3 regions of the Methylobacterium sp. WCS2018Hpa-22 genome follow, and region 1 is predicted to be linked to each of the others. Evidence: riboswitches for the same ligand, from Rfam matches in the RefSeq annotation. Region 1 holds a riboswitch; each other region holds the start of a gene.

Evidence for each region. A riboswitch is a leader RNA that binds a small molecule or an ion and turns the genes downstream of it on or off. The one in region 1 is predicted to bind cobalamin.
Region 2: linked by a shared signal. The riboswitch ahead of RQI43_RS02250 (TonB-dependent siderophore receptor) and the one ahead of RQI43_RS23370 (TonB-dependent receptor) in region 1 are both predicted to bind cobalamin.
Region 3: linked by a shared signal. The riboswitch ahead of RQI43_RS14750 (TonB-dependent receptor) and the one ahead of RQI43_RS23370 (TonB-dependent receptor) in region 1 are both predicted to bind cobalamin.

The regions. Positions count from the first base shown of each region.
Region 1 covers NZ_JAVTJA010000026.1:29,960-33,659, reverse strand. Annotated here, with positions in the region: gene RQI43_RS23370 (TonB-dependent receptor) at 1-1,973, opposite strand, end outside; cobalamin riboswitch at 2,271-2,473, opposite strand; gene RQI43_RS23365 (TonB-dependent siderophore receptor) at 2,571-3,700, opposite strand, start outside.
Region 2 covers NZ_JAVTJA010000001.1:474,080-477,779, reverse strand. Annotated here, with positions in the region: gene RQI43_RS02250 (TonB-dependent siderophore receptor) at 1-2,043, opposite strand, end outside; cobalamin riboswitch at 2,153-2,352, opposite strand; gene RQI43_RS02245 (AAA family ATPase) at 2,449-2,943, opposite strand; gene RQI43_RS02240 (DUF6925 family protein) at 2,994-3,700, opposite strand, start outside.
Region 3 covers NZ_JAVTJA010000010.1:86,240-89,939, reverse strand. Annotated here, with positions in the region: gene RQI43_RS14755 (catalase family protein) at 1-906, shown strand, start outside; cobalamin riboswitch at 990-1,190, shown strand; gene RQI43_RS14750 (TonB-dependent receptor) at 1,300-3,444, shown strand; gene RQI43_RS14745 (DUF1993 domain-containing protein) at 3,487-3,700, opposite strand, start outside.

The DNA.
Region 1 (3,700 bases):
ACATTCTGCAGCCCGATCCGCGCCTCCCAGTCGTGGGCGAAGGCCCAATTGAGCCAGACATTGGCGACGCGCTCCGGCACGTCGATGGGCTGGTTGCCCGCATAGGACACCGCTCCCTCCCGGAACTCGTCATATTGCGCGTGGAGCAAGGCGAGGTTGGCGTCGATGCGCCAGCCATCGGGCAGGCGCAGGGCGAGCGCCCCCTCCACCCCGTGCGAGGATTGCCGGCCGACCTGGGTCGAGACATTGGGCTGGCCCGGCACCGCCGAGATCAGGTTGTCCTTGACGATGCGGTAGCCCGCCACCGTCCATTCGAGGGCGCCGTTCAGCGCGAGGCCCTTAGCCCCGACCTCGACCTGTTCGCCGGTGGAGAGGTCGAAATTGGCGTTCGTTTGCGACAGGCTGATGAGGCTCCCCACCGGATCGGTGGCGGTGGCGTATTGCACGTAGAGGGCCGAATCCGGCGTCGGGTTGTAGACGAGGCCGAACCGGTAGCTCAGGGCCTCGAACGAGCGCGCGAAGGTGTCGCCGGTCTGCAGGTTACGCCGGTTCAGGGTCGGCGCGTCGAAACGCACGCCGGTAAGGAAGGAGAGTTGGTCGCTGAGGATCAGCCGGTTCTCGGCGAAGACCGAGGCCTGGTTGGTGCTGGTGGCATAGGCCGGGCTGGCGCGGCCATTGGCCGGGAACAGGCCCGGATCATAATTGAATGGATCGACGCCGGTGACGAGGCCGCCGCCCGCGCTGGAGAAGTTGTTGGTGTGGCGGAAATCCACGTGGTTGACGTCGAATCCGATGGCGAATTCGTTGCGGAAGCCGAACAGGTTGCCCTTGAAGGCCGCGTCGAAGCGGTTCCCGACCTGCTCCTGGTTGTGGTAGATTTCGGTATAGCTGGACCGGTCGATGAGGCCGGTGCCGCGATTGAAGCTGTATTGCTCCACATCGAGCCAGTGGCGCCGGCTCTGCAGCCGGTAGGCGGTGTTGCGGATGGTGATGTCGGCGCTGGGCGTCCACTCGGTCTTGAGCTGGGTCCAGTTGTCGGCCCAGACGATCTTCGCGCCGTCGACATTGTAGTTGTTGTTGCGCAGGGACTGGACGATCCGGCCATTGACCAGCGGCGTGCCCCAGTAGCGCGCGGGCTCCTGGTAGCCGAGATCATGGCTGAGCGTCACCGCGAGATCGGGGTTGAGCTGGAACAGCAGCGCGCCCGAGACCGCGAGGTTGCGGAAATCCCCGTTCGGGCTGGTCCAGCCGCCGTCGCGGTTGCCGCTGATATTGAGGCGGTAGGCCACCGCATCGCCGATGGGACCGCCGAGATCGACGGCGAGGCGCGCGAGCCCGTCCGACCCGGTGGCGGCGCGGGCGGCATGGATCGGCGTGAAGCTCGGTTTCTTCGAGACCACGTTGACCACGCCGCCGATGGCGCCGTCGCCATAGAGGACGGAGGCCGGGCCGCGCAGCACCTCGATCCGCTCCACGTTCCAGGTGTCGAACGGGAAGGTCACCGTGCCGGCGCCCACGAACAGCCGCGTGCCGTCATAGAGCTGCTGGATCGAGTTCGGGCCGGCGAAGCCCCGGCTGGAGAAGGCGCCGTTGCCGTTGCCCGGCGACGCGATGGTGGTGATGCCGGTGGCGTTCTGCGTCACCGCCTCGACCACCGTGTTCTGGCCCCGGATTCGGGCGGTCTCGCCGCTGATGACATCGATACTGGCGGGGGTCTCCAGCGGCGTCAGGCCGAGGCGACTGGCGCTGCGAGAGGGGGTCGAGAGGTTGAGCCCGACCGGGTTGGCGCGAGTCAGGCCGACCCCGCTCCCCTCCACGGTGAGCTGGTCGAGGGTGACGGCATTCTGGCCGATGGAATCCTGGGCGCGGACCTCGCCCGCGAGCAGGGTCGAGCCGAGGAGCGATGCGAGCAGGGCGGTGGCGCCGGCCGGGGAGATCCGCCCGGGGGCGCGGTGGGTGACCTGTGTGGGCATGTTCGTTTTGGCAAACCGGAGTAATCGCTGGCCGAATGCCGCGCCCCCTCTGCTAGATCGTATGTTATAACGTTACAATACGTCGAACCGGGCAAAATGCCTGCGCGGAGGACCAAACGGTCTCGCCGAGGGCAAGATGTGGAGCGAGTCTGCAATGGAAGGAACAGGGACGATCGGGCATCGCGGGCGAACGGCAGGCGCGGCTCAGCGCAGTGGCACGTCACCGCGAACGAAGCCGATCCCCACGCGAGCGCGGGCCCCGACACCCCACCAGGACACCCCGCCCGATGCGTTTCGCGTGTGACCACGACTGACGGCAGGTCTCCTGGCTCGCGGGTCGACGCCCTCTCATCGTCTTCCCAGAAGCCGGAGCCTCCAGTGACGTGTTGATGATGGGCTCGCCGCTTACAGTTGCGGGGGCAGCCGCGGCATCGGGCTCAAGACCCTCACCGCGTTCCCTTTTGATCCCCCGAAGGGGAACCGTCATCGTCAGGCTAGTCGAGGGCGAGAGACCGCGTCAACGACGTCACGGCAACAGCCCAAAAGAAAAGCCCCGGACCGTTCGATCCGGGGCCGATCTCATCGGATGCGTATCGCCTACCAGCGGTAGGTGACGGAGCCCGTCACGCGGCGGCCTTCGCCATAATTGCAGCCGACGAAATTGACCTGTTGCGAGCAGGTGCCGACATAGACGCGGTCCGTGATGTTGTTGGCCGCCACCTGGAAGCGCCAGTTCTCGTATGTGTAACGGAGCGATGCGTCGAAGAGGACGTAGTCCGGCACGCGGATGTTGTTCTGGGGATCGCCGAACGATTCCCCGATGTAGCGGACACCGCCGCCGATCCCGAGTCCGCGGAACATGCCGGTCTGGATCGTGTAATCCAGCCAAGTCGCGGCGGTGAAGTTCGGCACCTGGATCGGCCGCTTCCCAACCGCGCTGGGATTGCCGTCCGGCGCATTGTCCTTCGTCACTTCGGCCTGCAGGACCGTGAATGACGAGATGAGCTTCAGGCCGTCGAGGAGGTCCACGGTGGCCTCGCTCTCGAAGCCTTTCACCTCGACTTCGCCGTTCTGATAGAAGGCCTGCTGCAACGGGTCGCTGGGGTTAAAGAACAGGGCGTTGGTCTTCTTCGTGTTGAACACGGAGAAAAGAACCGAGGTGGCTTGGCCCGGCGGCTGGAACTTCACGCCGGCCTCGATGGTCTCGCCGATCTCGGGCTTGGCCGGGGTGATGTTGTAGGTGAGCGGCACCGCACCGATGCCGGGCACGACCGCGATCGTGCTGTTCTGGAGGAAGACCGGCAACACATTGAACGAGCGCGCGGCCGAGATATAAGGCGTCAGGCCGTTGTCGAAGAGATACGAGAGCCCGACCCGGCCGCTATAGGATTGCGCGTCCTGGTTCGCGCCGAAGCTCGTGGGAATGCCGTTCGGGAACGGGACGGCGTTGAGCATTTGGCGCACGGTATCGATGACCGGGTTCTGGGCATCGGTCTTCGTCGTCACCCAATCGTAGCGGGCGTTCATGCTGAGCAGCCAACGATCGTAGAACTTGACCTGATCCTGCGCGTAGACGCCCACTTGCTCCTGCTGCAACCGTGACAGGAGGGAGCGCGGAAGTTGCGCGACGGGCTGGCCGTAGACCGGATTGAGGATGTTGAGCGGGCCGACGAACGGGCCGATCCCGAGCAGGCCGAAGCTCGTACCGCCGTACTGGTCGCTCTTGT
Region 2 (3,700 bases), on a different contig from region 1:
GTAGGAGCGCTCGTAGTAGGTCTCGTCGAAGATGTTTTCGACGTTGAGCCCGAACCGAAGGTTCTCGTAGCGGTAGTAGGCCAGCGCGTCCGTCAGGATGTAGCCGGGCAGCTGGAAGCTCTCGACCCCGCTGTCGCCGAGGCGCGAACCGACGGCCCGGAACCCGCCGCCGATCCCGAAGCCCTTCCAGTCGCCGGTCTGGACTTCGTAGATGCCGAGCAGGGAACCGCTGTGCCGCGGGATGTTGAGGAGGGGCGACCCGGGACGCAGCACCTCGTCGCGGGTGACCGCCGCGTCGATGAAGGCGTATCCGCCGATGACCCGGAACTCCGGGGTGACCTGCCCTACGAAGCTGACGTCGAAGCCCTGGCTGCGCACGGCCCCGGCGGCGATCTGGAAGAAGAAGTCCGCCGGATCGGTGGTGAGCACGTTCTCCTTCTCGATGTGGAAGGCGGCGGCCGTCACGCTGAGGCCGTCGAACAGGTCGAGCTTAGCCCCGACCTCGTAGGCGAACCCGGTCTCCGGAGCGAAGGGCCGCGTCGCGCTGTCGAAGCCAGTGTTAGGGCGGAACGAGGCGGCGACATTGCCGTAGAGCGCCAGGAACGACAGCGGCTGGTAGACGAGGCCGGCTCGCGGCGAGAAGCCGGTGCGGTCCTGCTCGGTCCGTTCGTTCGCGACCTTGTCCCGGAAGGTCTGGTTGTAGAAGTCGGTGCGGTTGCCCAGCAGCAGCTTCCATTCCGGGCTCAGGGCGATCTGGTCCTGAAGGTAGACCGCCGTGTTGCCGACGTTCTCGCTGGCGCTGTAGCGGCGCGTGAAAGGGGGCTTGGCCTGCCCGTAGACGGGGTTGAACAGGTCGATGGCGAAGGGGTCGACGCGAGGGGTCGAGCGCTGGAGGTTCTCGGTGCTGTTGTAGCGCTCGTGCTCCAGGCCGAGCAGCAGGGTATGGGCGATGGGCCCGGTCTCGAAGCGCCCGACGAGTTCGGCCTGGCCGATGGCGACGCCCCAGGTGAAGTCGTGCTGGCGGAACTCGCGCAGCAGCGTGCGCCCGTCGTCGAGGATCCCGGTCGCGCCGGTCTGCAGGCCGGTGAGGCTACCGGTGTTAAGATGGGTGGCGACCCGCAAATGCCAGTCGGTGTTGAAGGCGTGCTCCAACCGCACCTGCAGCAGCGCGCTCTCGGACACGGAATCGTCGCCCGGCTCGCCGAAGAAGCGCGAGCGCGGGACGAGGCCGAGGCGATTGTTCACCGCGACGGTGCCCCGGTCGAAGGTCTGGCGGTTGCGCAGGTACTGCGCCTCGAACGTGATCTTGGTATCGGGCGTGACCTGCCAGCTCACCACCGGCGCCAGGAGCACGCGGTCGCCGTCGACGTAATCGCGAAAGCTGTCCTGGCGGGCGAGCGCGCCGTTGAAGCGATAGAGCACGCTACCGTCCTCGCTCAGCGCACCGCCGGCATCGACCGTGGTGCGGGCGGTGCCGAAGCTGCCGAACAGAGTGCCCATCTCGACGAAGGGTCGCGCTACGGGCTGCTTGGTGAGGATATTCACGGTCCCGCCCGGATCGCTGCGGCCATAGAGGGCGCCGGCCGGGCCCTTCAGGACCTCGATGGACTGGACGTTCTGGGTGTCGGGCGCGCCGTTGTAGCCGCGGGCGATGTTGAACCCATTCTGGAAAATGTCCTGGGTTGCGAAGCCGCGCACCGAGTACAGGGCGAGGTTCTGGGCGCCAAAATCGTTCTGCTTGCCGACGCCGGGCACGTAGTCGAGGGCGCGCTCGACCCGGGTCGCAGCGGTGTCGACCAGGACCTCTCGGGGCACAACGTCGACGTGCTGCGGCAGGTCGCGGCGCGGCGTCACCGTCTTAGTGCCGCTGTAGAGGTCCGGCATCCGGTAGGTCGGCGCGGCGGTGAAGGCCCCCTCGACCGAGAGCGCGTCGAGCACCACGGCGGTCTCGCCCGAGGGCGCCCCCTGGGCTGCGACGACGGTGGGGATCGCGCAGGACAGGGCCAGCACGGACATCAGCGGGATGGACGGTGAACGGGACACGTTGATGGGCCTCGGGCGACGGCAGTGGCACGTCACCGCGAACGAGGCCGAACCACGCGCAACGCGCATGCTTCCGCACCCGCCGGGGCACCCCGCCCAGCGTGTCTCGCGTGTGACCACGACTGACGGCAGGTCTCCTGGCTCGCGGGTCACTGCCCTTCACCGTCTTCCCGAGCGAGGCCGCTCAGTGACGTCGGTGGCGAAGGGCTCGCCGCTTACAGTTGCGGGGGCAGCCACGGCGTTGGGGCTGCCCCCGCACCGCGTTCCCTTTTGATCCTCCGGGGAGGAACCGTCACGGCCGAGGTACCATGCCGACGCCCATGTCCGTCAACGGACCAAGTGCAATGCACGAGGGGTTATGCCCTGCCGGCAACACTCGGGAAGACGGATCGCTCACTTCGTCCGTCAGCTCAGGACCTCGACCTGCTCCGGCGGCAAGCTACGCCACCAAGCGTCCGGGGATTGGAAAACCTCGTAGGTGAACCGGAGGACCTCATCCGGCTGGCGATGCGACGGGTCCACCCGACCACGCTCCGCGTTGCGGGCTTTCAGGACCTCCCACGGCACGTCGAACACTTTCCACTCCACGGTGAGCCCGTGTCGGGCGACGATCCCAAGCTCGCGCTCGAACACGGGTCTGGTGAGATGTGTGTCCGCCATCACCACGCTGAAGCCGTTCGTCAGGGCGACATCAAGGGCTGCTTCCTTGACCCGGTGCAGGAGGTCCCGGGCCGCATCGTCATGTGAGCCCTGCCTGAGTTCCCAGTAGACCTGCCGGTGCGGCGGCCAGAGCGTCTGCCGGAAGTCGTCGAGGGTGAGGTGGACCCAGCCGTCGAGAGGTCCGAAGCGGCGAGCGTAGGTCGTCTTCCCCGCGCCCGGGCAGCCGATCAAGCCGATCACCCTCTGGGGTGCCCCCGGACGATTCCTGCCGGCCACCGTCCGGGTCACGGTCAGGCCGCCGCCTCTGCATCCTCGTCGTCGCCTGCTGTGGCCTCGATGATCTCGCCCCGCAGGTAACGAGCCTGGGCCTCGGCGACCCGGCGTGCGCCCTGGGCGTGGCGGGTCGACACCGTGCGGCCGGGCGCCTCGGGCCCGCCGTGCTTGATCGCCACGAGTTCCGGATCACCCCAATGGTCGAGCATCTCCTGGAACGCTTCGTAGCGTCCGGCGTCGAAGGCGATGCGTTCGCCCATCATGTCCTTGTAGGGGTGTGCCGGGTGCAGGCCGGCGCAGGGGACCCAGCCCGCCGGGATCGGGGTCGTGGCGGCATGGGTCCGACCGCTGCGCAGGAGCTTCGGCAGCACGTGCGTGTGCGGACCCTCGGGGCTGGTGCCGCCGGACCCGGGGATCGGGGCATAGACCTCGACGCGTCCGACCCGCGCCAGGAACACCCGGTGCGGGCTCATGGCGACGAGGTGCGGCCCGATGGGGTTGGCGTGGTCGAACAACGGCATGCCGACGCCGGCCCGCAGCCGCTCGACGGCCTCCGGATCGCGCACCCGCACACAGGCATCCACGGCGAGCAGGCCGAGGCCGAGGTCAAACAGGATGCCGTCGCGATCCTCGACCCGGGCGGCGTTCCGGTCGGGCCCGAGTTCCGTCACCACGGTCCTCCGGTTCATCGTGCATGTCGCTTCCGGCAGGCAAAGCGCGACCG
Region 3 (3,700 bases), on a different contig from region 1:
GACCTGTCCCCTGAACTGGCGCAGGGCCTGTTCGCGAAGCCGGGGCGCTACCCCGTGGTGATGCGCTTCTCGACCATTCCGGGCGACATCCTGGACGACAGCGTCTCCACCCCGCGCGGCGTGGCGATCAAGGTCCTCGGTGTCGAGGGAGAGCGTCTCGAAGGATCGGAAGGGGATGCCACGCAGGATTTCGTGCTCGTCAACGGGCCGGCCTTCTCGGCGCCGGGACCGAAGCCGTTCCTCGCGACGCTGAAGCTCCTCGCCAAGACCACGGACCGGGCGGAAGGGCTCAAGAAGGCTGCTTCGGCGGCGCTTCGGGGCGTGCAGAGCGCAGTCGTCGCGACCACCGGTTCGCCGAGCCCGACCCTGGCGATCCTCGGTGGGCAGCCCGAGACGCATCTCCTCGGCGACAGTTTCTATAGTCAGGTCCCGCTGCGCTTCGGCGATCACATCGCCAAGATCTCCCTCGTCCCGGTCTCTCCCGAAATGAGGGCGCTGGCGAACAAGCCGCTCGACGACACGAGTGCCGCCAACGCAATCCGCGAGGCGGTGATGGCGCATTTCAGCATCCACGGCGGCACCTGGGAATTGCGTGCACAGCTGTGCCTGAACCTCGACGACATGCCGGTGGAGGACGCCTCCGTGGTCTGGCCTGAGACCGCGAGCCCCTACCGTACCATCGCCACCCTCACCGCCGCGCCGCAGGCAAGCTGGAGCGAGGCCCGCGCCGCCTATGTCGATGACGGATTGTCGTTCAGCCCCTGGCACGGGCTGGCCGCGCACCGGCCGCTCGGCGGGATCATGCGCATGCGCAAATCGGCCTACGAGATGGGCAAGCGCTTCCGGGCCGAGAAGAACGGCCGCCGCATCGAGGAGCCGAAGAACCTCGACGCTCTACCGGATTGACGCCGGACGTTGCTGCAATGCGACAGGGCAGCGGCGATGATCGGTGCGGGATCATCTCGCAATTGACCCTCTCGTCGCGGCCGACCTAGCCTGAGACTGACGGTTCCTCTTCGGGGGATCAAAAGGGAACGCGGTGAGGACGTTTTGTCCGATGCCGCGGCTGCCCCCGCAACTGTAAGCGGCGAGCCCATCATCAACACGTCACTGGGTCTTCGGGCCTGGGAAGACGATGAGAGGGCGTCGACCCGCGAGCCAGGAGACCTGCCGTCAGTCGTGGTCACACGCGAAACGCATCGGGCGGGGTGTCCTGGTGGGGTGTCGGGGCCTGCGCTCGCGTAGGGATCGGCTTCGTTCGCGGTGACGTGCCACTGCCGTTGCCCGAGGTCTCCGCCTGTGTCCGCCCGTCTCGTTCCCCCACTCCTCGCCCTCGGATTCCTGGCATCCGCCTCGCCGGTTCTTGCTCAGTCCGGGACGGCAACCACCGCCGAGGCGACCCTCAACGAACTCTCCGTGGCCGCCGACATGCGCCCGCCCCCTGCAGCGGCCGGTCCCGGTCTCGGCGGGGCCACTGGTGGAACCGGCGGGGCCGAGGCGTTCGGCGCCCTGTCCGCTCCCGCGCTGACGTCGAGTTCGGGCGTCATCACCGGCAGGGCCCTCAACGATCGCCCGGTGACCCGCCCCGGCGAGGTGCTGGAAGCCGTGCCCGGCCTCATCGTCACGCAGCATTCCGGCGAAGGAAAAGCCAACCAGTACTTCCTGCGCGGCTTCAACCTCGACCACGGCACGGACATCGCCATCACCATCGACGGCATGCCGGCCAACATGCGCACCCATGGCCACGGCCAGGGCTATGCCGACATCAACTTCCTCATTCCCGAACTCGTCGGCGCGGTGGAGTTCCACAAGGGCCCGTATTTCGCCCGTGACGGGGATTTCGCCTCCGCCGGATCGGTGCGGATCGACACGATCGACGCGGTGCCCCGCCCTCTCGCGCTCACCTCCCTCGGGAGCTTCGGCTACAAGCGGGCGCTCACCATCGCCTCCGCACCCCTCGGGGAGGGGACGCTCCTCGCCGCTGGCGAGGCTCAGGTCTATGACGGCCCATGGGTGGTGCCGGACGACATCCGCAAGCTCAACGGCGTGCTGCGCTACAGCCAGGGCACCGCCCTCGACGGGTTCTCCCTCACCGGCATGGCCTATTCCAACCGCTGGACGGCGACGAACCAGGTTCCGCAGCGGGCCATTTCCGAAGGCGTGATCGGCCGCTTCGGCACTCTCGATCCGAGCGATGGCGGCGATGCCAGCCGCTTCTCCCTGTCGGGCCGCTGGAGCCGGTCGGACGACGGCGGCGTCACCCGCGCCAGCGCCTACGTCATCCGCTCAAACCTCAACCTGTTCAACAACTTCACCTATTTCCTCAACGACCCGGTCAACGGCGACCAGTTCCGCCAGCTCGACAGCCGCACCGTCGCCGGCGGCGAGATCGCCAGGGTGTTCAAGGGTGAGCTGTTCGGCCTGCCCATGGAGAACGAAATCGGCGTGCAGGCGCGGTTCGACGACATCCATGTGGGACTGTTCAACACGCGGGCGCGCACCTCCCTCTCCACCGTGCGCGACGACCGCGTGCAGGAGGGCAGCGCTGCCCTCTACTTTGAGAACCGCCTGCGTTGGACCGAGTGGCTGCGCACCAGCGTCGGCCTCCGCGCCGATGCCTACGACGCCACCGTGAGATCGAACAATCCGTTGAACTCAGGCCATGCGCGGGACGGCATCGTCAGCCCTAAGCTCGGCGTCGTGTTCGGCCCCTGGGCCGAGACCGAATTGTTCGTGAATTACGGCGAGGGCTTCCATTCCAACGACGCGCGGGGCGCGACCATCACGGTCGATCCGGGCAACCCTCTGTTCCCCCTCGACCGGGTGCCCCTGCTGGTGCGCTCGGTGGGCTCGGAGGTGGGCTTGCGCAACCGCTCCATCGCCGGTCTCGAATCGACCGTGACGCTGTTCCAGCTCGATTTCGATTCCGAGAACCTGTTCGTGGGCGATGCCGGCACCACCGAGCCGAGCCGCCCGAGCCGGCGCACCGGCATCGAGTGGACCAACCACTACGCGGTCACGCCCTGGCTCGCTCTCGATGCCGACCTCACCGTCACCCATGCGCGCTTCGCCGATCGCGACCCAGCGGGGAGCCGCATTCCCGCCGCCCCCACCGCCATCGCGGCGGCCGGCTTTACCCTCGGTGAGGCGCTCGGCTGGTTCGGCACGATGCGGCTTCGCTATTTCGGGCCGCGCCCGCTCATCGAGGACAATTCCGTCCGCTCGAAGCCGACCACGCTGGTGAATGGCCGCATCGGCTACAACTTCGAGAACGGCGTCACGGTGCAGCTCGACATCCTCAACCTGCTCAACGTCAAGGCGAGCCAGATCGACTACTTCTACGAGTCGCGGCTGCGGGGGGAACCGGCCGGCGGCGTGGCCGACACGCATCTGCATCCGGTGGAGCCGATGGCGGTGCGGCTGACGGTGGCGGGGCGGTTTTGAGAGGGATGGGAGCGGGTTGCGGGCAGCCAAGCCGCTCTCCGGTCATGCTGATGGCAGTGATCCGGGCCGGAGATATGCGAACATGTGAGGCACATAATCGGCTTTGCCGAGTGTGATGCCGTAATGCCGCAAGATGGCGTAGGCGGTGATGACGTGGAAGTAGAACTGAGGCAGAGCCCAATCCCGAGCGTATTGTTCGCCGCTCATATCGAACGTGATGTTGCCCGGAAGCTCGATCACGATTGGCAGGGTCGCT